Regions from separate parts of the Acidovorax sp. ACV01 genome, predicted to be linked through region 2. Evidence: predicted binding sites of a transcription regulator. Region 2 holds the regulator's gene; each other region holds the start of a gene.

Evidence for each region. The regulator LexA, encoded in region 2, represses DNA repair genes until DNA is damaged. The targets are predictions, from matches to a motif close to ACTGTATNNNNATACAGT.
Region 1: IB243_RS08115 (DNA topoisomerase IV subunit B) is a predicted target of LexA. The motif match lies at 1,767-1,784, and genes of this name have one in related genera.
Region 3: imuA (translesion DNA synthesis-associated protein ImuA) is a predicted target of LexA. The motif match lies at 6,327-6,344, and genes of this name have one in related genera.

The regions. Positions count from the first base shown of each region.
Region 1 covers NZ_JACUZT010000002.1:772,387-782,037, forward strand. Annotated here, with positions in the region: gene IB243_RS08100 (bifunctional 2-polyprenyl-6-hydroxyphenol methylase/3-demethylubiquinol 3-O-methyltransferase UbiG) at 1-173, opposite strand, end outside; gene IB243_RS08105 (hypothetical protein) at 260-427, opposite strand; gene IB243_RS08110 (MFS transporter) at 455-1,672, opposite strand; gene IB243_RS08115 (DNA topoisomerase IV subunit B) at 1,817-3,799, shown strand; gene IB243_RS08120 (lytic transglycosylase domain-containing protein) at 3,831-4,679, shown strand; gene parC (DNA topoisomerase IV subunit A) at 4,676-7,033, shown strand; gene IB243_RS08130 (DNA glycosylase AlkZ-like family protein) at 7,038-8,144, shown strand; gene IB243_RS08135 (hypothetical protein) at 8,174-8,554, opposite strand; gene IB243_RS08140 (methyl-accepting chemotaxis protein) at 8,909-9,651, shown strand, end outside.
Region 2 covers NZ_JACUZT010000009.1:53,578-63,228, forward strand. Annotated here, with positions in the region: gene lpxK (tetraacyldisaccharide 4'-kinase) at 1-332, shown strand, start outside; gene IB243_RS22525 (Trm112 family protein) at 403-585, shown strand; gene kdsB (3-deoxy-manno-octulosonate cytidylyltransferase) at 582-1,421, shown strand; gene adk (adenylate kinase) at 1,648-2,304, shown strand; gene IB243_RS22540 (DUF6152 family protein) at 2,425-2,898, opposite strand; gene IB243_RS22545 (hypothetical protein) at 2,922-3,344, opposite strand; gene IB243_RS22550 (asparaginase) at 3,362-4,288, opposite strand; gene lexA (transcriptional repressor LexA) at 4,402-5,076, shown strand; gene IB243_RS22565 (hypothetical protein) at 6,130-6,405, shown strand; gene IB243_RS22570 (hypothetical protein) at 6,434-6,583, opposite strand; gene IB243_RS22575 (hypothetical protein) at 6,583-7,152, opposite strand; gene IB243_RS22580 (glycoside hydrolase family 19 protein) at 7,149-7,697, opposite strand; gene IB243_RS22585 (hypothetical protein) at 7,703-7,984, opposite strand; gene IB243_RS22590 (hypothetical protein) at 7,981-8,409, opposite strand; gene IB243_RS22595 (hypothetical protein) at 8,462-8,806, opposite strand; gene IB243_RS22600 (hypothetical protein) at 8,817-9,191, opposite strand; gene IB243_RS22605 (hypothetical protein) at 9,188-9,651, opposite strand, start outside.
Region 3 covers NZ_JACUZT010000001.1:510,351-520,001, reverse strand. Annotated here, with positions in the region: gene IB243_RS02405 (M23 family metallopeptidase) at 1-450, shown strand, start outside; gene IB243_RS02400 (error-prone DNA polymerase) at 550-3,906, opposite strand; gene IB243_RS02395 (DNA polymerase Y family protein) at 3,923-5,470, opposite strand; gene imuA (translesion DNA synthesis-associated protein ImuA) at 5,433-6,296, opposite strand; gene IB243_RS02385 (IPTL-CTERM sorting domain-containing protein) at 6,489-7,094, shown strand; gene IB243_RS02380 (HD-GYP domain-containing protein) at 7,104-8,414, opposite strand; gene IB243_RS02375 (hypothetical protein) at 8,413-8,610, shown strand; gene IB243_RS02370 (hypothetical protein) at 8,890-9,177, shown strand; gene IB243_RS02365 (DUF4148 domain-containing protein) at 9,260-9,553, shown strand.

The sequences.
Region 1 (9,651 bases), on a different contig from region 2:
CAGGCGGCCAGGGCCTCGGCAGAACGGTCGACCCCGACCACGGGGTGGCCCAAGCCGCGCAACCAACGCAGGTGGCGCCCTGCGCCGCAGGCCACGTCGAGCGCAGTGCTTCCCGGCGCGATCAGATGGGACCAGCGGCGAACCCAGTCGGAAGCGGCTTCGTTACCGTGCATTGTGTTTTGCTGCAAAAAATATAGCTAACAGCGCTTGATGGATAAGCGCTGGAGGCCAAAAATAACCGAAATTTTGAGGTGCCGGCTCAGAAGCAAGCCCACATCTGGTCGGTCAGCATCACCATGAAGTCCGGCACCGTGTACATGCCAAACACCGCGAGGCACAGCAGCACGGCAACCGTCCAGGCCAGCCAGCGCCAAGCCCACGGCACGCTCCGGCCGAGCGGCGTGGGAGATGTGCTGGTGGTCGGCATGGTGGTGTCTGGATGGCGTTGCTGGTTTCAGGCGGGTTGGGCCGCGCCGCGCTGGATGGGGCTTTCCCGGACGGGCAGGTTCACCAGGCCGGCGAACACCCCGAGCCCAATGGCGATGTACCAGACGATATCGTAGCTGCCCGTAACGTCATACAGGTAGCCGCCCAGCCACACGCCCAGAAAGCTGCCGATCTGGTGGCTGAAGAACACAAAGCCGCCCAGCATCGACAGATGCTGCACGCCAAAGATCTGCGCAATGGTGGCGTTGGTGGGTGGAATGGTGGACAACCACAGCGTGCCCATGACCGCCGAGAACACATACACCGACAGCGGCGACAGCGGCACGAGCAGGAACACAGTGATCACCGCCGCGCGCGCGAAGTAAATGAAGGCCAGGATGAACCGCTTGGGCATGCGCTGGCCCAGGGTGCCGGCCACGTAGGTGCCCAGCACATTGAAGAGGCCGATCAGCGCCAGCGCATAGCTGGCCACCTGGGGAGACAGGCCGTGGTCCTTGAGATAGCTGGGCATGTGGACCCCAATGAAGACCACCTGGAAGCCGCAGACGAAGTAGCCCGCCATCAGCAGGTTGAAGCTGGGATAGCGGAAGGCCTCGCCCAGCGCCTGCACGATGGTCTGCTCGCGTTTGACCGGGGCGGCTCCGGCAAAGCTGGGCTCGCGCAGGCCAAAAGCCAGGGGCACGATCAGCAGCACCATCAGCGACAGCGCCAGCAGCGCCTGTTGCCAGCCCAGGCCAGCGATCAGCCAGCCTTCCACCGGCACCATGAGGAACTGCCCGAACGAGCCTGCCGCAGCGGCCACGCCCATGGCCCATGAGCGGCGCTCTGGCGCAATCTGCCGCCCCAGCACGCCATAGATCACCGCATAGGTCGTGCCAGCCTGCGCTGCGCCGATGAGCACGCCAGCAGTCAGTGCAAACAGGGTGGGCGTGGGCGACAGCGCCATGCCCGCCAAGCCCAGGCCGTACAGCACGGCACCGCCCATGAGCACACGGAAGGCGCCAAACCGGTCGGCCACCATGCCGGCAAAAATCCCGATCAGGCCCCAGGACAGGTTCTGGATGGCAATGGCCAGCGCGAATGACTGGCGCGTCCAGCCCATTTCCTGGGTGATGGGCAAGAGCCACAGCCCGAACCCGTGGCGGATGCCCATCGACAGTGTCACGATGGCCGCGCCACAGGCGAGCACCTGGAACATGGACAGTTTGGGAGGATTCATATGCATGCGCAGGAATGTAGCGAGATTGGGCGAAACGCGCTGATACACCGGTGACCAATACAGTTGCAAGCAGGGTCAGGCTTTGCGAGTCTGCTGGAAGACTGGTTTTATATCCAGTTATTGCTGCGCTGCCGCACTACAATCCGCCCTATGTCTGCCAAACCGTCCCCCGTGTCCGCCAGTGAATATTCCGAAGGCTCGATCCGTGTGCTCAAGGGCCTGGAGCCCGTCAAGCAACGCCCGGGCATGTACACCCGCACCGACAACCCGCTGCACATCATTCAGGAAGTGCTGGACAACGCCGCCGATGAGGCGCTGGCTGGCCACGGCAAGAAGATCCGCGTCACGCTGCATGCCGATGGCTCGGTGAGTGTCGAAGACGATGGGCGGGGTATTCCCTTCGGCATGCACCCCGAGGAAAACGCCCCGGTGATCGAACTGGTGTTCACCCGCCTGCACGCGGGCGGCAAGTTCGACAAGGGCAAGGGCGGCGCCTACAGCTTCTCAGGCGGCCTGCACGGCGTGGGCGTGAGTGTGACCAACGCCCTGGCGACGCGGCTGGAGGCGACGAGCTACCGCGAAGGCAAGGCGGCGCGCCTGGTGTTTTCGGCCGGGGATGTGATTGAACCCCTGGTGGCCCGGCCGCTGGAGGCGGGCGAGCGCAAGCAGGGCACCTCGGTCCGTGTATGGCCTGATGCCAAGTATTTCGAGTCGAGCGCGTTGCCCATGGGCGAGTTGACCCACCTGCTGCGCAGCAAGGCGGTGCTCATGCCGGGCGTGACGGTGCAGCTCGTCAACGAGAAAACCCGCGAGACGCAAACCTGGCAGTACAAAGGCGGCCTGCGCGACTACCTGATGCAGACGCTCAACGGCGACCCGGTGATCCCGCTGTTTGAAGGCGAGGGTTTTGCCGACCGCAACAACGAAAGTTTTGCCGAAGGCGAGGGCGCATCCTGGTGTGTCGCCTTCACCGAAGACGGCCAGCCCGTGCGCGAGAGCTACGTCAACCTGATCCCCACCAGCGCGGGCGGCACCCACGAAAGTGGCCTGCGCGACGGCCTGTTCAACGCGGTCAAGAGTTTCATCGAGCTGCACAGCCTGTTGCCCAAGGGCGTGAAGCTGCTGCCCGAGGACGTGTTTGCGCGCGCCAGTTATGTCCTCTCAGCCAAGGTGCTGGACCCGCAGTTCCAGGGCCAGATCAAGGAGCGCCTGAACTCGCGCGACGCGGTGCGCCTGGTCAGCGGCTTTGTGCGCCCCGCGCTCGAACTCTGGCTCAACCAGCACGTTGAATACGGTAAGAAGCTCGCCGAGCTGGCCATCAAGGCCGCGCAAACCCGCCAGAAGGCCGGGCAGAAGGTTGAAAAACGCAAGGGCTCGGGCGTGGCCGTGCTGCCCGGCAAGCTCACCGATTGCGAAAGCAAGGACATCGCCCACAACGAAGTCTTCCTGGTCGAGGGCGACTCGGCTGGTGGCAGCGCCAAGATGGGCCGCGACAAGGAAAGCCAGGCCATCCTGCCGCTGCGCGGCAAGGTGCTCAACACCTGGGAGGTGGAGCGCGACCGCCTGTTTGCCAACAACGAAATCCACGACATTTCGGTGGCGATTGGCGTGGACCCGCACGGCCCCAACGACACGCCGGATTTGAGCGGCCTGCGCTACGGCAAGGTTTGCATCCTGAGTGACGCCGACGTGGACGGCTCGCACATCCAGGTGCTGCTGCTCACGCTCTTCTTCCGCCACTTCCCCAAGCTCATCGAAACCGGTCACATCTACGTGGCGCGCCCGCCGCTGTTCCGCGTGGATGTACCCGCTCGCGGCAAGAAGCCCGCCGCCAAGATGTATGCGCTGGACGACGGCGAGCTCACCGCCATCCTCGACAAGTGCGCCAAGGACGGCGTGCCGAAAGAGAAGTGCCAGATCAGCCGCTTCAAGGGCCTGGGCGAGATGAACGCCGAGCAGCTGTGGGAAACCACGCTCAACCCCGACACCCGCCGCCTGCTGCCCGTGCAGCTGGGCGACATGGACTTTGCCGCCACCGAAGGCCTCATCACCAAGCTCATGGGCAAGGGCGAAGCCGCCGCGCGCCGCGAGCTGATGGAGCTGCATGGCGACGCGGTCGAGATCGATATCTGACCGCATCGACACGCTCCGCCCGGTGTTTGTGATGAAAAACCCCCTTAAAAACAGTGCCCTGCGCTTGTCTGTATTGGGTATGCTGCTATGTTTTGTGCAGCAAGTGGCCCATGCGGACCTGTGGGCGCACGTGGACGAGCGCGGCGTGACGCACTTTGCCGCCGAGCAGATCGATGCGCGCTACCAGCTGTTTTTTCGTGGCAACGACTTTGACTCGACCCGGGATGCACCCGCCAAGGCCCCGCCCATGCCCTATGCGCTGCCTGCAGCGGGTGCGCGGTTGCTGGCTTTTTTTGACATCGCGCCCGACTACAAGAGGGTCAAACACCACCTGCGTGCTGCGTCCAGCAAACACGGTGTGGACTACGAATTGCTGCAGGCCGTCATCGCGACCGAGTCCGGTTTTGACGCCACTGCCGTGTCGCCTAAGGGTGCCGTGGGGCTGATGCAGGTGATGCCCGCCACGGCCCACCGGTTTGGCGTGAGCACGGATGCAAAACGCACGGTGGAGCAAAAGCTGGCCGACCCGGCCGTGAACGTGCCCACCGGCACGCGCTACCTGCGCCACCTGCTGGACCTGTTTCCAGGCCGCATGGACCTGGCTGTTGCCGCCTACAACGCTGGCGAAGGCGCCGTGCAGCGCGCGGGCAACCAGATTCCAGCCTTCAAGGAAACGCAGAACTATGTGCGCACGGTGCTGGGTCTGTATGCCCAGCTCAAGCCCCCAGCCCCGGTGCTGGCGCAACGGGCCGTGCCGGGCCGCGTGCGCATGGAGCTTTCGGGCGGCGCGCAGAACCGGGGCAACCTGCCGCCCACCCGCGTGGCGCAGACCCGCAGCGCCCCCCAGAACGTGAACCCAGAAACTGTATCCAACGAATGAGCGACCAACCCACTCTCGATTTCACCACCGCAGGCGACGACGGGGGCGACTCCCTGGGCCTGGCCGGCTACGCCCAGCGCGCCTACCTGGAGTACGCGCTGTCGGTCGTCAAGGGCCGTGCGCTGCCCGATGTGTGCGACGGCCTCAAGCCCGTGCAGCGGCGCATCCTGTATTCGATGGACCGCATGGGCCTGGGCTACAGCGGCCCCACGCGCAGCGCGGCGGCCAAGCCGGTCAAGAGCGCCCGTGTGGTGGGCGATGTGCTGGGCCGCTTCCACCCGCACGGCGACCAGTCGGCTTACGACGCACTGGTGCGCATGGCGCAGGACTTTGCCCAGCGCTACCCGCTGATCGACGGCCAAGGCAACTTCGGCAGCCGCGACGGCGACGGCGCAGCGGCCATGCGCTACACCGAGGCCCGCCTGTCGCGCATCACCAGCCTGCTGCTGGATGAAATCGACGAAGGCACGGTCGATTTCATGCCCAACTACGACGGTAGCACCGAGGAGCCGCGCCAGCTGCCCGCACGCCTGCCGTTCGCGCTGCTCAATGGCGCCAGCGGCATTGCCGTGGGCCTTGCCACCGAAATCCCGAGCCATAACCTGCGCGAAATTGCCGACGCCTGCGTTGCGCTCATCAAGACGCCGTCGCTCAGCCAGGAAGAACTGCTGGCCATCGTGCCCGGACCGGACTACCCCGGTGGCGGCCAGATCATCAGTGCTGCCTCCGACATTGCCGATGCCTACCGCACGGGCCGGGGCAGCCTCAAGGTGCGCGCGCGCTGGAAGATCGAAGACATGGCGCGTGGCCAGTGGCAGCTGGTGGTCAACGAGTTGCCACCCGGCGTGAGCACGCAAAAGGTGCTCGAAGAGATCGAGGAAATCACCAACCCCAAGGTGAAGGCGGGCAAGAAGGCCCTGAGCCAGGACCAGACGCAACTGAAGGCCAGCATGCTGGCCGTGCTGGACGTGGTGCGTGACGAGTCGAGCAAAGACGCGCCCGTGCGTTTGGTGTTCGAGCCCAAGACGGGCAAGACCCCGCAGCAGGAACTGATCACCGCGCTGCTGGCCCACACCAGCCTCGAATCCTCGGCCCCCATCAACCTCACGATGGTGGGGCTCGATGGCCGACCCACCCAAAAATCCCTGCGGCAGATGCTGGAAGAGTGGATTGCCTTCCGCCAGACCACCATCACCCGCCGCACGCAGCACCGTTTGAACAAGGTGCTGGAGCGCATCCACATCCTCGAAGGGCGGCAGATTGTCCTGCTCAACATCGATGAGGTGATTGCCATCATCCGCCAGGCCGACGAGCCCAAGGCGGCGCTGATCGCGCGCTTCAACCTCAGCGACCGGCAGGCCGAGGACATCCTTGAAATCCGCCTGCGCCAGCTCGCGCGGCTTGAAGCGATCAAGATCGAGCAGGAGCTGAAAGAACTGCGCGAAAGCCAGGGCAAGCTCGAAGACATCCTGAACAACCCTGGCTCGCTGCGCCGCACCATGGTCAAGGAGATCGAGCAGGATGCCAAGACCTTTGCCGACGCGCGCCGCACACTCATCCAGGCCGAGAAGAAGGCCGTGGCCGAAGTGAAGGTGGTGGACGAGCCCGTCACGGTGGTTGTTTCGGAAAAAGGCTGGGTGCGTGCACGCACCGGCCACGGGCACGAGGCCGCCAGTTTTGCCTTCAAGGCGGGCGACGGGCTGTATGGCACGTTCGAGTGCCGCACGGTCGATACCCTGCTGGCCTTTGGCAGCAACGGCCGCGTGTATTCGGTGGCCGTGTCGCTGCTGCCCGGCGCGCGTGGCGATGGCCAGCCCGTGACCACGCTCATCGAACTGGAAGCGGGCACGCAGCTGATGCACTACTTTGCGGGGCCCGCCAACGCCACGCTGCTGTTATCCAACTCGGGCGGCTACGGCTTTCTGGCGGCGGTCGAGAACATGGTCTCGCGCCAGAAGGGCGGCAAGACCTTCCTCACGCTGGGCGAGGGTGAAGCCGTGTGTGTGCCTTCGCACGCGGCGGGCACCACGGGCAGCAAGCCGGTGCTGCCTGCTACGCACGTGGCCTGTGCCTCCACGGGCGGGCGCATCCTCACGTTCGAGATCACCGAGCTGAAAACCATGGCCAACGGCGGCCGGGGCCTGATGCTGATCGACCTGGAAGACAAAGACCAGCTCGCAGGCGCTGCAGCCTACACGCGCAGCATTCGCCTCGATGGCATTGGCCGGGGCGGCAAGGTGCGCGATGAGACGCTGGAGATTCGCAGCCTGAACAACGCCCGTGCTGCGCGCGGCCGCAAGGGCAAGGCGGCAGACCTGGGCTTCAAACCCAACGCGGTGACGCGGGTGGAGTAAGGGTGTGGCGCGCAACTCACCCACGCTGGATGAGCTGCGCCGCTACGCGATTGCGCGCAGCCTGTTCAAACCACTGACGCTGCCCGGCGCGATTCGCAAGCTTGGTTTTGTGCAGGCCGACCCGATGCGGGCGCCCGCACGGGCACAGGATCTGATTTTGCGCATGCGGGTGCGCGGCTACCGCGCAGGGGACCTGGAGCGCCGCTATGAGCGGTTGGGCATCGAGGAAGACGCTTTCGTCAACTATGGCTTCGTCTCGCGCGAGATGCTGGCGCTGCTGCATCCACGCACGCCGCGCCGGCCCTGGGATGCCGTGACCACCGAGCGTGCGCGCGAGGTGCTGGCATTTGTGCAGGAGCGGGGCGTGGTGCACCCACGTGAGGTCAGCGAGGCGTTTGCACACCACGGCCGCGTGGCGGGCTACTGGGGCGGAGAGCTCAACGCGAGCACCCGCCTGCTGGATGCCATGCACCACCATGGCTGGCTGCGGGTGTGCCGCCGCGAATCGGGCACCCGGGTGTATGCGCCGATGGAGCACCCCGCGCAGGATGCCAGCCCCGCCGCGCGCCTGGCGCGCGCCGAAGCCCTGGTCGATCGCATCGTGGCACTGTACGCCCCGCTGCCCGCCTCCAGCCTGGGCTACCTGGTCACGCTACTGCGCTACGGCGCACCGCAACTGGCGGCCGAGGCGCGCGCGGTGGCCAAGGCCGCGCATTTGCGCTACGGTCATGCGGTGGTGGGCGGAACGACCTGGTTCTGGCCCGCCAACGAAAACCCGGTCTCACGCCGCCACCAGCCAGACCCGGGCGTGCGGCTGCTGGCACCGTTCGATCCCGTGGTCTGGGACCGCCGCCGTTTCGAGATGCTGTGGGGCTGGGCGTACCGGTTCGAAGCGTATGTGCCGGCCCCCAGGCGCACCATGGGCCACTATGCGTTGCCCGTGCTGTGGGGGGAACAGATGGTGGGTTGGGCGAACCTGCGCGTGGAGCGCGGGCAACTGCGGCATGAGTTGGGATTTGTGGCTGGCCGGCCTCCACGCGATGCGGGTTTTCGGCGCGCGCTGGACGAGGAACTGGCGCTTTTCGAGGCCTTTCTGGGCACCGCGGCCTGACGGCCGGTTGCCCTGTCCGGATCAAGGCTTCAGCATTTGCCGGCGGCTTTGCTGAGCGCGTTGCAGGAGGCCGAGGCGGCCGCAGGTGCTGCCGCCTTGCCGGCCATCGGCGTGCAGATGGCATCCGAATTCGGCGTCTGCCCGAACGACATGGCTTTCTGGAACCCCGTGGCCGAGTACATGTAGCACTGGTAGGTGGCCCCGTCGGTGGTCTTGGCGGTGTAGTTGATGCGCCCGCCGGTTTCTTCGCTCTTGTTGGTGATGGTGAAGGCGCCCACCTGGCGGCCAATCGCCACGGAGGTACGCTGCTCCAGGCCCTCCTGGCTGATGGTGGCGGCACATCCAGACAGGCCCAATGCGATCAGGAGGGTGGCGCCGAGGCACGTGCGGTGGAGCTTGCAGGAAGTCATGGAGTCATTGGCCTTTGAAAATGAATTAGGCCAGTTTGATGGCTTCGCCGCTGCGCGGGAACCCGACCCCGGTAGGGTGTTGTCCGCGCGCGAAATGTGGGCCAATGGGGGCCGTCGTGGACATCGACGCCCTGATCGGCACAGATCTTTTCGTGAGGCACTGCACTGGTGATGGGGCTGGGGGCATTCGCCCCAGACCAATGGTGGATGGATGTTGCCGCTGGCATGGCTCCACGCGTGGCCCCTGATGGGGCAGTGCAGGCAGGGCAGACCCTGATGTGTTGTGACAGAGTTTGTGCAATCGTGCAAAAGCGCGCAACATCTGTACGCAAACACACGCTTCAGGAGACAACCATGCCCACGAACTTTCGGATGGCTCACAAGCTCTGGCTGGCAGTGATTCTGATTGTGGTTCTGCTCGTCGCCGTGGTGGGGTTCTCAGGCTACCGGTCTGTCAAAGTGCAAGCCCAGGCCGATGCGGTAGCCCGGGACAGCGAGGCGCGCGTGCAGGCGGCGATCCGATGGTCGGGCCTCACCGAAACCAACGCCGCACGGACCCAGGCGCTCATCGTCAGCAGCGATGCGGCGGTGGAGGCCGAATTCAAGGACGTGATTGCCGCCACCAGCGCGCAGATCAGCGAGGTGCAGAAGTCGCTGGAGGCCATGGCGCTGTCCGATGCCGACAAGGCGCAGATGGCCAAGATCGCCGAAGCCCGCAAAACCATGATCGACCTGCGCGGCCAGGCCCGCAAGCTCAAGGCGGACGGGCAACAGGACCAGGCCGTGGCCCTGGTCAAGCAGTCCTACAACCCGGCCGTGGCCACTTACCTGCAAACCCTGCGCGACTTTGTGCAGCAGCAGCAGCAGGGCGCGGTCGCCAAGCAGCAGGAGATGGCGGCATCGCGCATGCTTACCGTCAAGATCGCGGCTGTCGCCGTGGGCCTGCTGCTGCTGGCCATCATCGTGGGGGCCTACTACCTGATTGGCAGCATCCAGCGGCCGCTTGCGCAGGCGAACGGGCTGGCCGAACGCATTGCGGGCGGTGATCTGAGCATGCAGGAGTCAGTGACCCGGGGCGATGAATTTGGCGACTTGCT
Region 2 (9,651 bases):
TAGACGGCACCCGGATACCGCTGTCTGACCTGCAAGGCCAGCCGCTGCATGCCGTGGCGGCCGTGGCACGCCCCGAAGTGTTCTTTGCCATGCTGCAGTCCGAGGCACTGCAACTGGCACACACGGAGGCCTTGCCAGATCACTACGATTTTGATAGCTGGAACCGCAATTCTGACAAGCGCTACACGCTTGTTTGTACAGAAAAAGATGCCGTCAAGCTCTGGCGGTACCATCCGGACGCACTGGCTGTGCCCCTGCAATTGCAGATTGAACCGGCCTTTTTTGCGGCGCTGGATGCGCGGCTGCAGGCCTTGGGCGTCCGCAGCCATTGACGATTCACCGCCCGGGCCGCCGCTATCATCCCAGCCTGCCCGAACGAACCTCCTGGAAAGCGCTGTCACCATGGATCCCAAACTGCTTGAACTGCTGGTCTGCCCCGTCACCAAAGGCCCGCTGACCTACGACCGCGATGCCCAGGAACTGGTCTCCCGCAGCGCCCGCCTGGCCTATCCGGTGCGGGACGGCATCCCGGTGTTGCTCGAAAACGAAGCCCGCACGCTCACCGACGAGGAACTGGAGCAGTGAGCAGCGCAGGCGCAGCCCCCATCGCTCCAGGCGTTGCGGCGGCGGGCAGCCACTTCACGGTGCTGATCCCGGCCCGCATGGCATCCAGCCGCCTGCCCGACAAACCCCTGGCCGATATAGCGGGCCTGCCCATGGTGGTGCGGGTGGCCCAGCGTGCCGCGCAGAGCGCGGCAGCCCGCGTGGTGGTGGCCGCCGATGACCCCCGCATCCTGCAGGCCTGCGCCGCCCATGGCGTGGAAGCAATCTTGACCCGCGCCGACCACCCCAGCGGCAGCGACCGCCTGGCCGAGGCCTGCACACAACTGGGCCTGGACGGGGACGACGTGGTCGTCAACGTGCAAGGCGATGAACCCCTGATGGCCCCCCGCCTCATCAACGCTGTCGCGGCCTTGTTGCCTGCCCGCCCCGAGGCCAGCATGGGCACCGCAGCCCACGCCATTGCATCCCTGGCCGACTACACCAACCCCAATGTGGTGAAAGTGGTGCTTGACGCGCGCGGCCTGGCGCACTACTTCAGCCGGGCGCCCATCCCTTTTGCGCGTGATCATGTGGGTTCGCCCTGGTGGCAAGGCGCTGCACACGCGGCGACACCCGGCGTGGCGGCCCTAGCGGGATTTGCGCCATTGCGGCATGTGGGCATCTACAGCTATCGCGCAGGCTTCCTTCGGGAATTTCCGACCCTGGCGCCCGCCCCCACCGAGGCGGTGGAAGCGCTGGAGCAACTGCGCGCGCTGTGGCACGGCCACCGCATTGCGGTGCACCTGGCAGAAACCGCCCCGGGCCCGGGTGTGGACACGCCCGAAGACCTGGAGCGGGTGCGCGGCCTTTTTCGCTGAGGTGGCGCCCGGCTGCGTGCGATGCACCTGCCAGCGCCATGCAGCGGCTATCCACGCCGCGGCACCCTTGCCAAAACCGGTGCAGGGTGTAAGTCAGCGCAAGGAGTCGCATGCTATCCTCGCCCGCAACGAGAGCACCGCATCCCGGGCGCACAGAACGGCTTCAGGCGCCCTTCGAACGTCCCCGCCAGCGGCGCCAACCGATTTCTAACCTTCGAGGACTTCCATGAGACTGATTCTGTTGGGCGCGCCTGGCGCCGGAAAGGGCACGCAAGCCACATTCATCTGCCAGAAGTACGGCATCCCGCAAATCTCCACCGGCGACATGCTGCGCGCCGCCGTCAAGGCTGGCACGCCTCTGGGCCTGCAGGCCAAGGCCGTGATGGATTCGGGTGCCCTGGTCAGTGACGACATCATCATCGGTCTTGTGAAGGAACGCATCACGCAGCCCGACTGCGCACAGGGTTTCCTGTTCGACGGTTTTCCGCGCACCATTCCCCAGGCAGACGCCATGAAGGCAGCGGGCGTCAAGCTCGACTACGTGCTCGAAATCGATGTGCCTTTTGACGCCATCATCGAACGCATGAGCGGCCGCCGCTCGCACCCTGCCAGCGGCCGCACCTACCACGTCAAGTTCAACCCACCCAAGGTGGAAGGCAAGGACGACGTGACGGGCGAAGAGCTGATCCAGCGCGAGGACGACAAGGAAGAAACCGTCAAGAAGCGCCTGCAGGTCTACAGCGACCAAACACGCCCGCTGGTGGACTACTACAGCAACTGGGCCAAGGCCGAGCCTGAGGTTGCACCCAAGTACCGCGCCATCAGCGGCACGGGCAGCGTAGACGAAATCACGGCACGCGCGCTGCAGGCACTCGCCAGCTGACGCGTGGGGCACACGCCCCCGAAACCAGCGACGCCCAAGCACCCCGGGCGTCGCTTTTTTTTATGCGGCGAAGACAACCGCTTCAGGGCTTCCACCTGGAAACCAGGCCATCCTGGTTATTCAGGCTGGGCTGGAGCGCAATCCGTAGGCCTTGCCATCCACAAACAGGTACTCCGCCCGCAGCACCGCATCGCCCTTCTCTTCGCGCAGGGTAAAGCCCACTACCGATACCGCCGCGCCGGTTTTGATCTCCTGCACCTGCCAGGCCTGCATGCGGGTCAGGGGCGCCAGTTCGACCTCCCAGCGGCGGTCCTTGCGGTTGGGCAACACCGCCTTGGCCAGCAGGGCCTTGCCGTCCACGGGGGAGGTCTGGGCCGGCACCACGCGCTGGGCCAGATCCGCAGGCAGCTTCAGTTCGGCAGGTATCTCCAGTTCCAGCTCGGCATGCGGGTTTTGCCAGCGCACCTTGAGTACCTTACCTTCCAGATAGATGGGACGCTCAGGATCAAAACTGCTCCAGCCGTGGTGGGCGTGCACCCCCAGCGGAACGGCGGAGGCGGCCAGGAGCACGTGGCGGCGTTGCAGGTGGGTCATCGATTCTCCCCTTGTCGTGTCGATCAGAGATAGGCAATCCAGCGGCCACAGACCACCACAGCCAGCCAGATCATGGTGGAGCCCAGCATCTGCACCCGGGCCAGGCCGTCCAGGCGCGCCAGCGAACCCCGCCCATGGAACCACGCGGCGTTGCAGCCTGCAAGCATTAACAGCAGCATCTTCAAGGTGAATGCGCGGCTGGCGAGCAGTTCGGCAGGCTGCGTGGCAAACATCAAGAGGCCCGACGCAGCCACCAGTCCAAAACCACACAACGCCAGCGACAGGCTGAGCCGCGCAAGGTCCTTGACGGGCAATGCCGCCCCGAGACCAAACACCCGCAACTCCAGCAAGACCAGATTGCCCAGCAGCAAGGCAATGCCCACGATGTGCACCACCTCCAGCGCCGGGTAGGCCCATGCATGGGTCTTGAGGGCAGCAAAAAACATCGGGGCGGCCTTGTTTCTCAGTGCAGCAGTTCCAGCATCAGCGAGATCCTGGCCTTCAAGGGCGAGAGTCCCCTGGAGTCGGGCAATGCGTCCCCCGGCTTGGGCAGCACCTGCCCCTCGGGGCAGCGTGTGGACCGCACCACCCGCACACCCACATCCTGTGCACGCAGCAACGCGCCCTCCAGAGCGTGATGGATGGTGCCATTGCCCGTACAGGCCACTACCAGCCCCTGGACCCCATCGCGCACCAACGCGTCCACCATGGCGCCCGATGCGCCAGCGTGGCTGACGAGCACTTCCACGCGGGGCCAGGCAAAGGAGGATGCTCTATTTTTAATAGCATTAAATGCGGATTTACTAAGCACTGGCGGCCAATCCTGCACAAGGCGGGCAATCCCCTCCTCCACCCAGCCCAAAGGGCCAGCCTCGCCAGAGTTGAACGCATGCACCCGGTAGGGGTGCACCTTCTGAACCTGCCGCGCCCCATGGATTTCCCCAGCGGCCACCACCAGCGTGCCCCGTGCACCGGGTGTAACCGCCACGGCAACGGCATCCAGAAGATTCTGCGGCCCGTCGGGCGTGAGCGCCGTCGCTGGGCGCATGGCGCAGGTCAGCACCACGGGTTTCGCCCGGGTATCCAGCACTTCGTGCAGGAACCAAGCCGTCTCCTCCAGCGTGTCGGTTCCGTGGGTAATGACTACACCACGCACCTCCGGATCTTCCAAGTGGTGCGCGCAGCGCAGCGCCAGCGCATGCCACACCTGGCCATCCATGTCCTTGCTGTCGATCTGGGCCACCTGCTCCGCCACCAGCCCGCCCTGCGCCGCCTGTTGCAATCCGGGAACGGCCGCAAGCAGTTGCTCGACGCCCACCTGTGCAGCGGTGTAACCAATGTTGTCACCAGCCCGCGCGGATGTGCCCGCAATGGTTCCCCCGGTGCCCAAAACTACAATTTTTTGCCCACTCACTTGCGTACTCCGAAAAACTGGTGAAAAATACAGTTACTGGATTAAAAAACAGTTGTCCTTCACTGTAGCCGCCTCCACCGGAAACCACCATGCTCGACAACCCGAAACTCACCGCCCGCCAGCAACAGATTCTGGATCTCATCCAGACGGCCATTGCACGCACTGGTGCGCCTCCCACCCGCGCAGAAATCGCGGCCGAACTGGGGTTCAAGTCGGCCAATGCGGCCGAAGAGCATCTGCAGGCATTGGCACGCAAGGGCGTGATCGAACTGGTCAGCGGCACATCACGTGGCATCCGTCTGCGCAGCGACACGGTACGCTCCATCAATGCAGCACGTGGCAGCCAGTTCAACCTACCCATTCCCGGGCTTTCACAGCTGGTTCTGCCTTTGGTGGGACGCGTGGCGGCGGGCTCGCCCATTCTCGCGCAGGAACACGTTGACCAGACCTACAGTGTGGAAAACAGCCTTTTCCATCACAAGCCCGATTACCTGCTCAAAGTGCGCGGCATGTCCATGCGCGATGCCGGCATCATGGATGGCGACCTGCTGGCCGTGCAGTCCACCCGTGAAGCCCGCAACGGCCAGATCATCGTGGCCCGCCTGGGAGACGACGTGACGGTCAAGCGCCTGCGTCGCACCGCCACGGCCATCGAATTGCTGCCCGAAAACCCGGATTACCCGGTCATCGTGGTGCAGCCTGGCGAACCGTTTGAGATCGAAGGTCTCGCGGTCGGACTCATCCGCAACACCATGCTGATGTAGCCACAGGGCTCCATCACATCCATTCCCTAGTTAGCTGCCGCACTGCAGGTGGCGGGCGTTTGGTGTACCGATAAAACAGGTACGCCAGCCCTGCGGTGCCGGTTCGATTTGCAATCCTGCCTATGTCCAACCCCCGACCTTCGGAGTTTTCACATGGGAATTGCCTTGACCACCTTTTCTGCACTCTCCACCCCACTGCGCTCACTGACCCGCTGGCTCCATCACGCAAGCCCTCTCAAAATGCAGTCTGCGGCAGACTCATCCCCAGCCCATGCCCATCCCGACGATGCGGCCCGGGGCAGCGGCCACAGTGAGGCAGGCACCCGCAAGCCCCACCAACGTCCCGCTGGCATCCCGCACCAGCGTCCGCTGCGTGGCAATTGGCCTTTTACGGTCAATCCTCAGATACCGCCCACCGAGGCCCCAACTCGACTGGCAACCACCAGCGGCGGAGTGTTCACGTCTTCGCCTGCGACCACCCGCAACCCCTGTGGATCACCGTGGTCGGCAGAAGGCTCTGCCAGCAGGACGGCCAAGGTCCTGCGCCGAGCCCCAGCATCGGGCGGCTCGGGCCGGCTGGTGATCGCTGGCCGCATGGCGGATGTGTGCGCTGAGCTGGACCGAATGGCCGCATCAGAGGCAGCGCTGCAAACCTGTTGAGGCGGCGCCATCTCTCACAACGAGCCATTGATGCCCTCTCATTGCGGGGCCTTCCCCAATGGTTTTAGGCAAAATAGCTCGAGGAGCAGCCACCGCACTCCCCGCCGCATGTGGGCTGCTCCGTTGCCCCTGCCAGCATCAGGGACCTGTTTTCGACCTCCTTGAGGGCATGGGTGAACAAGAATACGCACTCGTCCTAGCAGGTGGCTCCAACACTCCGTCACGAAAAGTCCAACACCTTTGATGCGCAAGGAGGCCGCCCGGCGTGATGCAGGCCGCTTCACCAAGGCACAATGTCGGGATGAACATTGTGATTCTCGATTTCTATTTTCCCAAATAGAAAACCACCAAGCACTCGAATAGCTACGCCAATAACTACGCTGAAACTTGAGTATGTTCTGCGAAATCGTTATTACCCGCGACAAAGGCCAGTTGCACGTGCCCATTGGGCCAGCGCAGAGGATGCGCGGCGATCTGATGATGGAGCACCGCAGCCTGGGCGAGCGCGAGCGCACGGTGCCGGTGCTTCGGTGTCTGCCCGGCAACCGCGAGCTGTTCGAGCCGCGCATGACGGCCGTGTGTGCGAACGTGTTTACCTTCTTTGGCCTGGAACGCGATGGCCACGCCTGGCACGCGCAGGAGTGGCGGTGCGAGGTGACGCGGGTGTGACAGCCCAGGCAGGCACCGCCACCGCCAATCAATCAATGCGGGGCGGCGGCCCATCTTCTCTGCGCGGGATGACCTGGCGCTGGGCGCGGTCTTGCAGCTCGCGCTGCTGTTCGCGCCACTCGCGGCGCTGGCGCTGTTCGATCCGGCGGGCGGCCTTGCGGCTGCTGGCCGATTGCATCACGGGGACCCGGCCACTTGCTGGCGCTTTTCTTCAATGTCCAGTATCTTGTTGACCTGACTGCTTACCTCAGCGTAGCGGGAGCGGCAGATTGCGATGGTTGTGGCAGTGTCCCGCTCGCTGGCATAGGCGCCTTCGGCTGCTGCGGGGTCGTCATCTGCAGATCCGGCAGCGGCTGGGGGCGCACCCGCAAGTTGGCTGGAAGTGGCTCGTAGCCCGACACCATGGGCGGGCATTGCACCGATGGCGTTGAGCATGCGGACAGTGCCAGCCCCCAGGCACTGGCGGTCAGACAAAGTAGCGATCTTTTCACGGGCGTCTCCAAGTTGGGTTGATAGGCTGGCCACCGTGGCCGCATGCACACCTGCAGTGGTGTCGTTGAATTGGCGCTGCTGCTTGGCATCGCTCTGGCGAGCCTCTTCAGCCACACGGGCTACATGCTCGCGCTGCAGCTGCTCTGCAGTGGTCTTGGACTTCCAGCGCCATTCCTGCACCTTCCACGTGCCGGCGGCGGCCAGGGCTGCGGCCACCAGGGCAGTGGCGGCGTAGGTGTAGAGACCGGCGATCATTGCAGCACCGCCTTCGCCGCGTCATACAGCGCCTGCCGGTCAGCCAGGCCGTTGGTGCCGCCGTTGATGCGCTTGGTGATGCGGATGAAATCCCCCACATCGGCAAAGGCATTCAGCTCGCGGCTGTGCCAGAACCATGCGGCGCTCATGGCGGCCAGGTCGGGGCGCTCCAGCAACGCGGGCACAGCCTCAAAGTCAGGAACGTTGGGCAGATAGGCGGCCAGGCCGTCGCGGGTGGCGCGGTAGTTGGCGCGGCCGGTGGTCTGGATCAGGCCGCGCCCCATGTAGCGCTTGCCGTCGCCCGGCTGGGTGTTGCCCAGATCCGCCCTGCCCTCGTACCGCTGCTGGGCTGGGGTAGGCCCCCAGATTTCCCGCACATACACCAGGCGCCCGGACTCATGGCCGATCTGCGCAAGGAAGGCGGCCAGACGGGCCGGGGTGTTGATGGCAAAGGTTTCGCAGGCGCGCGCGATGTGCGGCAGCCATTCATCAGCGCGGGCGGCGTTGCAGCCGGTGGCGGCGCGAAGTTGTTGTGCAGTCAGCATGATGGTCAACCCTCCTTGACTCGGGTACGAACAATGAGCACCGCAAAGCCCAGCAACACGCAAGCGTCTTGCAGCGTGGGGGCCTCCAGCGGCAGAAATGGCGTGATGACGGCGCCAGCACCGCCCAGCGCCAGCAGCGCCCAGGCCATGGCCTTGAGCCATTCGGTGGCGCGAACGCGCAGGCCCAGGCCGCGCCTGCATGGGGCTGTGCGCTCCAGCTTGTTGAGGGCTTCGGCCAACACGATCAGGCCGGCCAGCCAGTGCAGGATGGCAAGTGCGGTTGTCATGGCGTAGCCCCTCCACCAGGCTGCTGCGGCGGTTGCGCGGGCTGCGCCTGGCCGCTGATGCGGCGGATGGCAAACACCAGCACTTGCTGGGCACCACCCCCCACTGCAAAGGCACCGCCCAGCAGCAGGCTGTCAGGCAGCTGCGCAGCCAGCAGGGCCAACGGGGCCAGATAGCCCGCCGTGAGGCTGCTGGCAAACGCCACGAACATGCGCCGCAGCGTGGTGCGCAGCAGCTCGCGCCAGGTGTCACTACCGCCTGGCACGGCATTGAGCAGGATGATGGCCACCAGGGCACCGGCAAACCCTGCGATGAGCACATCGACCCGCAGGCCCAGCGATACGCCAAAGGCGGTGATCACGGAACTGGCGGCCGTGGCTGTGGCCACGGTGAGCAGGCCTGCAGCTGTGGACGTGGGTTCTGGCATGGGCTCCCTCTTGGTTGTGTTTGTTTTTTGGTGGACAGCAGCGCGCGCTGCGTCAGATGTGGTCCCCACTAGGGTCGTAAGGGTCCAACAGCGGCTCCGCCCAGGCCGCCACAGCCTTGCGCCAGCCGGTGCTGGTGGCGTTGTGGCGCTTGAGGCGGCTGGTTACCGTGCCCTCGCGCGGCAGCTCCATCAGCAACACGGTGAGCACCAGGGTGTTTGCCAAAAAGTCCAGCAGCAACCCAGCGAACAGCACGGGGTAGCCGAAGCACTTGGCGGTGGTGGTGAGCAGGCCTGCGTCTTTGGCGCGCTTGAGGCTCATGACAGCCAGAAAGAACACCCACAGGGCGTACAGCAGCAGCAAGGCATAGACAGGCGCGAGGATGATGGCTTGAGACATGGCTGGCCCTTTAGGTGATGAGGTACTGGCGAAGCGCGGCGATTTGTTCTTCACATTCCTTGAGCAGCCGATAGCCCTTGTTCTTGGCGCGCACATAGGTCAGCGGCACACCCGCCGCTGCGGCCTGGCTTTCGACCATCAAGATCAACCCCTCGCGCACGATGCGCTGAGGCGATCCACTGGCCTGCTCAAGCTCAGCGATCAGCGCCAGGGCGACTTCGGGGGTAGGTGGATCAGCAGGCAGCGGGATGTTTCCAAGCACGCGCCACGCGTAATACGCCACCGTCTCGGGGTGCGGGTCCACACCATCCATCGTGTTTGTTGGCACCTTCGTGTCACCATCCTTGATGACGTAGCCTTCGTGGGTGAGCTGATAGGTGGTCATGCGTATTCCCCACCGGTTGCAGTGGTTCCCGAGGCATTGCCTGGGAAGAAAGTGGCTCCAGCGCCAGCCGTCTGGATCAGAGCATTCATGGTGACGTCGTATCGTTTGCCCGTCGCGGACCCGCTGAACGTCGTGGATGCGCAAATCAGCATTGATCCGTTGGCCGCGCTTGCGAAGGCACTGCTGAATGCAGGCGTGCCCGTCACCGTGACCGTGCTGGCGTTGGCGGTGATGCTTCCGCCGTTCGCGGCCTGGAAGTGATAGCCGCCACCGCCTGCGATGGTGTAGCTGGTGGAGCTGGCGATGATGACCGCCCGATTCGACGCATAAATTTGCGCGAAACCAGCAGGCACGGCGCCCAGCGTGAAATTCTTCAGCCGAATGGTTCCGTAGCCGCTGACGATGTCGAAACCAGAAGTGCCAGCGTTGTACCGGAATCCGTCGAGCGTGTACTCCTGCA
Region 3 (9,651 bases), on a different contig from region 2:
GAGCGTATCCAGATCCCTGTGGCCGGGGCATCGGCGAAGGACTGGCACCCCCAGTCCTTCTGGTTCGAGCCCTGGGGCAGCTCGGGTGTGCACAAGGGCATCGACATCTTTGGCCAGGCGGGCATGCCGGTGCTGAGCACCACGGACGGCGTCGTGCTGTTTACAGGGGAGATCGCCAAAGGCGGCAAGGTGGTGCTGGTGCTCGGGCCGCGCTGGCGGCTGCATTACTTTGCGCACCTGGACTCGATCCGAACCGGGGCCCTGTCCTTCGTGGCGTCTGGTGAGGCGATTGGCACGCTGGGCGCCAGCGGCAACGCGCAGGGCAAACCGCCTCACCTGCACTATTCGATCGTGCGCATGCTGCCCGCACCGTGGAAGGTGGATGGCGCAACGCAGGGCTACAAAAAAGCGTTTTTCATCGACCCCCACGCTTATCTGCGCGAGCGGTAGCCGCTGGAGTCAGGCCTCTGATCTCAACACCTTGTTTCGCAGCGCTTCGCACACATCGCAGACAACCAGCGTAGCCGCTCAGGGGGTTGCCACTTGCCTTCAATGAAAGTCCCGGCTGCCCTGCAGTGCCTGGGCCATGCGCCCAAGCAGCGGGGTGAGGTCCTTGAAACGCTGGGCCACCAGGTGGCGGACCACCGTCGGCACCGGGTTCTCTGAGGGAGGCGATGGGGTGCGACCGGGGGTGGCATCCCCCCCCTCCGGCGCGCTGCACTGCCACATGCCTTCCACCGCCAGCAGCTGTGAGCGCAGCAGCGCATTGCGCCAAGTGTCCACCAGCGCAGGCCACACGATCACGTTGACGGGGCCCGTCTCGTCTTCCAGCGTGACGAACATCGTGCCTTTGGCGGTACCGGGGCGCTGGCGCACGGTGACGATGCCGCAGGCGCGCACCTTGCGGCCGTGGGGCACGGTGTTCAACTGCAGGGCGGTCTGCAGGCGCCAGCGGTCCAGGCGCGGGCGCAGCAGGGACAGCGGGTGGCGGCGCAGGGTGAGACCGGTGGCGGCGTAGTCGAACAGGATTTCCTCCCCTTCGGGCGCGGCTGGCAAGGCAAGCGGCGCTTCGTGCACGGGCACATCGCGCAGCAACGCGGGTGCGGTGTGCTGCGCGGCAGCGTCCCACATCTGTTGGCGCCGGTGGCCCGAAAGGCTGGCCAAGGCATCGGCAGCGGCCAGGGCCTGCAGGTCTTGCTGGCTCAGGTGGGCACGCAGGGCCAGGTCTTCGGTATTGGCAAAGCCAGGGCCTGCGACGCGGACTTGCACTAGGCGTTTGGCAGCCTCTTCCTGCAGGCTGCCCACCAGCCGCAGGCCCAGGCGCACGGCAGGCTGCGGTAGCAGTGGCGTGGGCAACCCCTTGGCAGGCCGCAGGTATTCAGCCGGGCCTTCCAGCGTGCAATCGTGGTGGCTGAGGGTCACGTCGATGGGCAGCACGCGCACGCCGTGGCGGCGCGCATCCTGCACCAGTTGCGAGGCGGTGTAAAAGCCCATGGGCAGCGAGTTGAGCAGCGCCGCCAGAAAACACGCGGGCTCGTGGCATTTGAGCCAGCTGCTGGCATAGGCCAGCAATGCAAAGCTGTGGGCGTGGCTTTCAGGAAAGCCGTATTCGCCGAAGCCCAACATCTGCTGGAAGATACGGTCGGCGAATTCGGCGGCATAACCATGGGCGACCATGCCGTCTTTCAACGGCTTTTCAAACCGGTGCACGCCCCCTTTGCGCTTCCAGGCCGCCATTGAGCGGCGCAGGTCATCGGCTTGGCCCGGCGTGAAACCGGCGGCATCGATGGAGATCTGCATCACCTGTTCCTGGAAGATAGGCACACCCAGCGTGCGTTCGAGTGCGTTGCGCAGCTCCGGGTACTCCAACGGAAAAGGCTCCGTGCTGCCCGCACTGCGCATCTGCCGCTCGACCTCTCGCGCCTTCAGATAAGGATGCACCATGCCACCCTGGATAGGCCCGGGCCGCACGATGGCCACCTCCACCACCAGATCGTAGAACTTGCGGGGCCGCAGGCGCGGCAGCATGCTCATCTGCGCGCGGCTCTCGATCTGGAACACGCCCACAGTGTCGGCGGCGCAGATCATGTCGTAGGTGGCAGGGTCTTCGGGCGGAATGCCCTTGAGGTCCCAGCGCTCACCGCGCAAGGCATCGCGCAGATCCAGGCAGCGGCGCAAGGCACTGAGCATGCCCAGGGCCAGCACATCGACCTTGAGCAAGCCCATGGTGTCCAGGTCATCCTTGTCCCACTGGATGACGGAACGATCCTCCATGCTCGCGGGCTCCACCGGCACCAGGCGCGTGAGCTTGCCCTGCGTGAGCACAAAACCGCCCACATGCTGGCTCAGGTGGCGCGGAAAGCCTTTCAGGTCCGCCGCCAGTTCCAGCCACAGCGTGGCCGTGTGCCGGTGCAGCGGTGCGCCCAGGCTTTCAGCCAGTTCCTGCAGCCGGTCCGTGGCGAACTGTTCGTCAAACCAGTGGTGGTCCTTGGCAAAGGCATCGACCAAGGCCGGCGCCACACCCAGTGCCTTGCCCACATCGCGCAGGGCACTGCGCGTGCGGTAGGTGGTGACCACCGCAGCGATGGCGGCGCGCTCGCGGCCGTATTTTTCGTAGATGTACTGGATGACCTCCTCGCGCCGGTCGTGCTCGAAGTCCACGTCAATGTCGGGCGGCTCTTTGCGCTCTTTGCTGATGAAGCGCTCGAACAGCAGGTTGGTGTTCTCGGGCGGGACGGCCGTGATGCCCAGCATGTAGCAGACCACCGAATTCGCAGCCGAGCCACGGCCCTGGCACAGGATGTTCTGGCTGCGTGCGTAGCGCACGATGTCATGCACCGTGAGGAAGTACATCTCGTACTGGCAGTGTGCGATCAGATCCAGCTCTTTGCGGATCTGCACCCACACCTTCTCTGGCGCGCCTTGCGGGTATTCGCCCTGCACGCCCACATCCACCAGCCAGGCCAGGGCCTGTGCGGGTGTCATGCCGGCGGGCACCGTCTCCAGCGGGTACTGGTACTTGATTTCATCCAGGCGGAAAGTGCAGCGCCCCGCCACCGTGAGCGTGGCGTCCAGCAACTCGGGCGGGTAGATGCCCGCCAGCCGCACGCGCCGGCGCAGGTGGCGCTCGGCATTGGGCTGCAGCGCAAAACCACATTCACCCACGCTGCAGCCCAGGCGCACGGCGGTGATCACGTCCTGCAGCGGCTTGCGCGAACGGGCGTGCATGTGCACATCACCCGCTGCCACCAGTGGCAAGCCCAGCGCCGTGCCCGCACGCTGCAGCGTGGCCAGCCACAGGCTGTCGTCCGGGGCCAGGTGCAGCTCGACCGCCAGCCAGAGGTGGCCGTCAAAATATGAGTCAAATTGGCCCCTAGCGCTTGATAGACAAGCGCTAACAGCTATCAAATCAGAAGCATCAAAGCCATGCCGACATGGGGACAGCAACAATTCGCACCCCTTCAAGGTCCCCCATGGGCTGGCCGCGCCCACGTGGTACTGCCCCTTGGGTGCGGCCGCGCGGGCAGCGGTGATGAACTCGCACAGATTGCCCCAGCCCTCGGCATCCCGCGCCAGCACCACCACCCGCAGATCGCCCCACACAAACTCGCTGCCCACGATGAGGTGCAAGCCGCATTCCAGGGCCGCTTCCCAGGCGCGTACCACGCCTGCCACCGAGCATTCGTCCGTCAGCGCCAGGGCCTGGTAGCCCAACGCCAGTGCGCGCTCCACGAGTTCTTGGGGGTGCGATGCCCCCCGCTGGAAGCTGAAGTTGGACAGGCAGTGCAGCTCGGCATAGCCCGGCAGTACGGCTGGAGTCGGCCGCCCAGGCGGGGCCGCCGTGGAACGCCCCGCCAAGGCAGTTGCAGAAGATGCGGAAGATGCAGAGGACGGTATCAGCCCCATAAAAGCTCCGCTGGCATCACCCAAACACCCCATGCAGGAACCAGCGATGGGGCCGCACGGCGGCTGGGGGGCCATCAGACCCGGCTGGCTCCGGCGCCAGCCGCTCGCGGAACACCCACACCAGCCCCGCGACGTCGTTGTGCGCCACAAAGTAGTCGCGCAAGGCCAGCGCCCCCCCACCGGGGGCTGGGCCTGCGCCCTCCTCGGCCGCAGACCACCAGCCTGCCTCGAAGCGGTGGGGCCCGGCGAGCAGGCGCAGCAGGCCATGGTGGCAGGGGCGGTTGCCCTGCACGGCCAGCCGCCGGGGCGGGTTCAGCAGCCAGGTGGGCAGCAGCAGGGCATCGGGGGCCGCATCGAGGAGCCTGTCAGAAACGCTGGTGAGGGCATTCCGGGCTGCAGCGTGCTTTGTCACCGCTGCCGTGAGACGCAGCACCTCGGCCGCAGGGCGCCATTGCTGCATGCATTCGGGGCGGTGGTCGGCCTGCAGCACCGGGGCCTGCACATGGTCAGTCCCCAGGCGGGCTGACAGGCGCTCCAGCAGCTGGTGCAAGGCCTCACCCTGAACGCCGGTGGGATCACCACCGCCAAGATCATCGGGCGGCAGCAGGCTCGCGCTGCGGTGTGGAAGTGGTGCCGCCTCCAGCAGGCGCAGCGTGATCTGGTTGGCTGGCGCGGCCAGCGTGGTGCGTGCTAGGTTCTCAGACAGCAGGCGCCGCAGGTGCCCCATGTCCTGCGTGGCCTGGGCCGTGCGAACCTGCAGCGCTTGCGTGGGGGCGATGTCCACGCCATCGATGCGCCGCAGGTCGTGGCGCCAGGCCAGTTCCAGGCCCAGCACGCCCTGCTGCCGCGCTTGCAGCCAGCCTTGCAGGGCGCAAAGGCAGCGGCTGGTACTCCAGAGCAAGGCATCGGCCGACTCTGCCAGCGCCGGCAGCTCGCCCGTCAGCACAAACTGCTCAGGCAGCTCCACCCAGGCGTGGGCCTCGGGGGCATCCCCCAGGGCCTGGTCCAGCACCCGAAGCACCGCCGCACCAAAACGCCGCGACACCCCGGCGCGCGGCAGCGCCCGCAATGCCCCCCAGGTGCGGCAGCCCATGCGCTCCAGGCTGGCCACATGCGGGCGCACGGCCGTCAGCGTGTGCAGGGGCAGGCCCAGCGGCCCCTGCGCAGAAAGCGCATGCCCCGCCAAGGCCATCCGCAGCCGGGCGTGCGCCACCAGGGCTGTGGGGCCACTGCCCCAAGCCACCGGCGCGCCAGGCGGTTGGGCGCCCGCCACCAACCCTGCTCCTGCAGGCCCACGTTCGACTGCGCCCTGGGTAGCTGTGGGGTCCATGCCCCTGGCAGATGCCTCGGCCCAGGCCTGCAGCACCTGGGCCAGCAGCACCTCGCGCCCACCCCACAGCCGCTCGGTGGAGGACACCTCCAGCAGCACGGCCTCTGCATCCACCAGTGCCACACGCGGGGTAAAGCGCAAAGCCCACCAGCCTGCCGCGGCAGCTTGCACCGACGCCCCGGGCGGCAGTGAAGACTCATCGCACCAGGGCCATGGCAGCGCGATCCAGTGCATGCCCCCTCCCCTCTGGCCTTATAGCCAGCTCCCCCAGCGCCCCCAGCGGTGGGCGCATGGCTAACACCCCGGGGGCCTTGGCTGCGGGGAAAGTGCTGGCCACCACCTGCGCTGAGCGTCGGCGCTCGGCCTGTGCCGCCAGCACCTGGGCCAACCGGGAATGGCAACCCGGCAGATCCAGACCCTGCGCCAGGGGCGGCCCCCGGCGCTTGAGGATGTGCACCTGCATACCGGGGAATGTGGATACACCTCCCGGCATGGCCATCCCCAGCACCTGCAGCCGCAGCAAGGCTGGTGAGGCCTGGTGCGCAGCACTGGCCGGGCGAAACACCCACAGCAGTTGCCGTTGCTGTGCTGCTGCCAGTTGCAGCCTGCGCAGGGCTGCGGGCTGCACCTGCGGCAGCCAGGCCATCACGGCCAGCACCTCCCGGCAGCGCAGCGCCTGTTCTGCAGCCCACAGTGCGGTGGCGGCATCGGCCCGCACCACACACAGCCGGTCGGCCGCCAGCCCCTGGGCCTGCAGCGCGGGTCCAAAAGGCTCACAAGGCGGCGCGACCACCACCACCGCACCCGAGCGCCGGGCCGTGGCCTGCACCAGGGCGGGCAGCACCAACTGCCATTCGTGCAGGCCCGCCACGGGCTGCAGCACCTCGTTCAGCGCCCCGACCGGCCAGCCCCCGCCAGGCAACTGCGCATCCAGAGGACCATAGCCCGTGGACTGCGCCGACTGCTGGCCCGCACCCAATGCGTCCGCATGCCAGACACCGGGCACGGCGAATGGCAGATCGGACGCGACAACCCGCAGGGAGTGGCGTGGCGCAGACATGGTGAAGACAAAGAGGAGAACGATTTGAATACTGTAAATATAACCAGTATTTTGAAGCCATGGGGTACCTGGCGAGGAAGACTTTGGGGTGAGAGGCTTTGCACAGCGGTGCATCCCCGGCCATATAAATCTGGGCCAATGCACGCCACGCTCCCTACAATGGGCCGGACAAAAAAAGAGAGGGTCCGTTGAATGAAAACAATCCAATCGGCAGCAGTCGCCCTGTTGCTGCTCCTGTCCGGCAACACGTTCGCAGCCTATACGCTCTACTTTTTTGAAAGCGGTGGCAATGTGGTCGCCAGTGGCAACGGGAGCATGAATCTGGGGGCCCTCTCGCCTGCGGGCAGCGGGCCTCTGTTCCCCGGAGTCATTGCCTCGGCTGGGTTGGTCTTCACCGGCACGGCAGGTACCGTGGACGCCTACCTGGGGATATCCGGCCCGCCAGCGTTCGGAGGCGGAGGCCCTGTCGGGGCGGATGCAGGATCTGGCAACATGGTGGGCCTGGACAGCACAGGGCCCGGTTTTGTCTTCGCCCCGACAGGCTACGTCTCGGGCTCTGCGCTGACGTCCTCGGCCACCTGGACTGCGACCTCACTCGCCAGTCTGGGACTCACACCGGGCACCTATCTCTGGACCTGGGGCACGGGCCCGACAGCGGATTCATTCACGGTCCACATCGGCATCGCGCCACCCGCATCCATTCCCACGCTCTCTGAATGGGGGCTGCTGATTCTGGTGGTGCTCATGGCTGGTTGGGCGACGCGCCATCGACTCTCGCGGCGAAACGTAGTGGGCTGACCACTCTCTTCAAAGCCTCCGAACGGCCCAATCACACCAATCCGCCACTGCCGCATCTGCCGGCGTGGCGCGGTCTGCCAGTTGCGGCCAGCGGCGATGGCTGGCATTCAGGATGCTTTGCAGTTGCCACAGCGCTTCTCTCCCCACCAGCGCCACTTCGGCCATGCCGATGGCATCACCCTGCAACTGGGCCATGAGCTCGCCCTGCTGCCGGGGATGTGAGCCGGCCTCCAGCAAGGCCTTTTGCAGAGCCAACAGCCGCGCGTCGAGGAATACAAAGGCGCTTCCCGGCAGTGCCTTGGCGCTGGTTTCGGGGGGCAGTGCGACCTTGAGCTGGTCCCAGCATTCAAAAGCTTCGGCCAGCAAGTCGATCTGGCGCGAGGCGTCGTTGCCCAGCGGCATGAGGGCGGACTCCCGGGCGACCTCTTCCTGCAGCAGGGGCAGGATGTGCGCCACCAGGGCCGCAGGGAACTTGCGGTGGTTCAGCCGCAGCACCAGCGACAGGCGCTGCGCGGGCATGTCTTCGTATTTTTCGTAGAACGCAGCCACCACCTCGGCCAGCAGCAAGATACGTCCCAGGGCGGAGATATCGGCACCTGCCAGGCCACGCGGGTAGCCGCTTCCATCCATGCGCTCGTGATGCTCCAGCACAGCGACCTCAACGGCCTTGGGGTAGACCTGGGTATCGCGAATCATGAGCATGGCGGTGATGGGGTGTGCCACCAGATGCTTGCGCTGCGCACCAACCACCTTGTGGTCGGGATCGATCCAGGCCGGGTCCATGTGCAGCACACCCAGGTCATGCAGCAAGGCCGCAGCGGCGAGGTTGGCGCAATCGCGCTCCGCCAGTCCGCTCTTGATGCCCAGAAACACGGCCACGGCCATCATCTGGAGGCTGTGCTGAAAAAGCTCGGGCCGCTGGTCGCGCATCACGGTGAGCTTGCAGGCCATGGATGAAGGCAAGGGCAGCGAACGCAGCGGCGCCAGCAGCCGGGCTGCAGAACCCAACGCTTCTGCCAGCAGATTGAACAGCACTTCCTGCTCGCTCATGGCCTGCCCTGCCGCCAACAAAGCGGGTACGTCTACGGGATTCTCGATGGACAGATGGCGGTCAATGGGCTCGCGCAGCTTGTGCTGCACCAGGCGGTCGTACAGCCGGCTGTCAATGCGTGCGCCTTTTTCAACCAGCTTGATGCCGTTGTCGGTGTAAATGGCTGCGTCAGCGACCACGGTGCGCTGGTCAGCCATATCGGTCAACGCACGCAAGTAGTGGGGGCTGTCCGCAACGTCGATGCCCGCGGGCACAAGAGGATCTGTCATGCAGGAAACACAAAAGCTTACCTTGGACTATATGACGTTCCCCTTCGAAGCATCCACGAAAAATGCCAGACACATACGCAGCCTTGAGCCAGATCAAGACCTCGGCAACAGCCCACTGATCACCCAGGCCAAGGACTCAAAGATCAGGCATTTACCTGTGCTGGTCATTTCCAAAACGATTGAGCACTATTTCTGATAAACGCCCCATTCATCGGATGCAAAAGATGCCCCAGGCCCCGGTTTGCCATTTTTATTTGGGTAAACCCTAAAGATCGCCGAGAAGATTGTTTCCAATACTGGAACAGTTAGTTTGCGACCCGGTGGTTTTTCTTCCGCTTCCACCCGCGTACAGTTCAACCCATCGATGAGCCGAACCCGCAAGGCGACTCACCGAACCCGGTTTGAAGCAGCTTTCCTCTCTCGCTCTTTGTTCCGGTTTTTTTGAGACGCTTTTTTAACTTCAAGGATTTTCATCATGAACAACACCGCACGTTTCCTCTCCATCGCCGCCGTTGCCGCTTTCGCTTCTTTCGGTGCCCAGGCTGACGAAGCCGATGCTTCGCAGTTCGCCACCAAGTTCGACACGAACCGCACCCGCGCTGAAGTGGCTGCTGAAGCCGCTACCGTGGCACAGACCCGCTCCATTGAGCCTGCTGGCTCGCGTGTGGTGACTTACAAGTCCACCGCTGACCGCGCTGCTGTGCGCAGCCAGGCTGCGGATGCCGTGCGCACCGGCCAGATCCCTTCGGGTGAGCGTGGTTGATTCTTGTTGAATCCACGGTTCACACGTTTTCGTATTCCCAAGTACCTCGTCCCCATTTTTTGAATTTCACTGGAGTTTCACCATGAACAAGACTGCACGTTTCCTCTCTATCGCCGCCGTTGCCGCTTTCGCTTCTTTCGGTGCCCAGGCTGACGAAGCCGATGCTTCGCAATTTGCCACCAAGTTCGACACGAACCGCACCCGCGCTGAAGTGGCTGCTGAAGCCACTACCGTGGCACAGACCCGCTCCATTGAACCTGCTGGCTCGCGTGTGGTGACTTACAAGTCCACCGCTGACCGTGCTGCGGTGCGTGCCCAGGCTGCTGAAGCCCTGCGCACGGGCCAGATCCCTTCGGGCGAATTCAGCGCCATGTAAAGAATGCGGGCCTTCCCGTGGCGGTGGCATTTCACGGTCGTGGATGCCGCCACCATGTGGAAGTGTTTCCCCACACACGACGTGCAACGACGATTGCA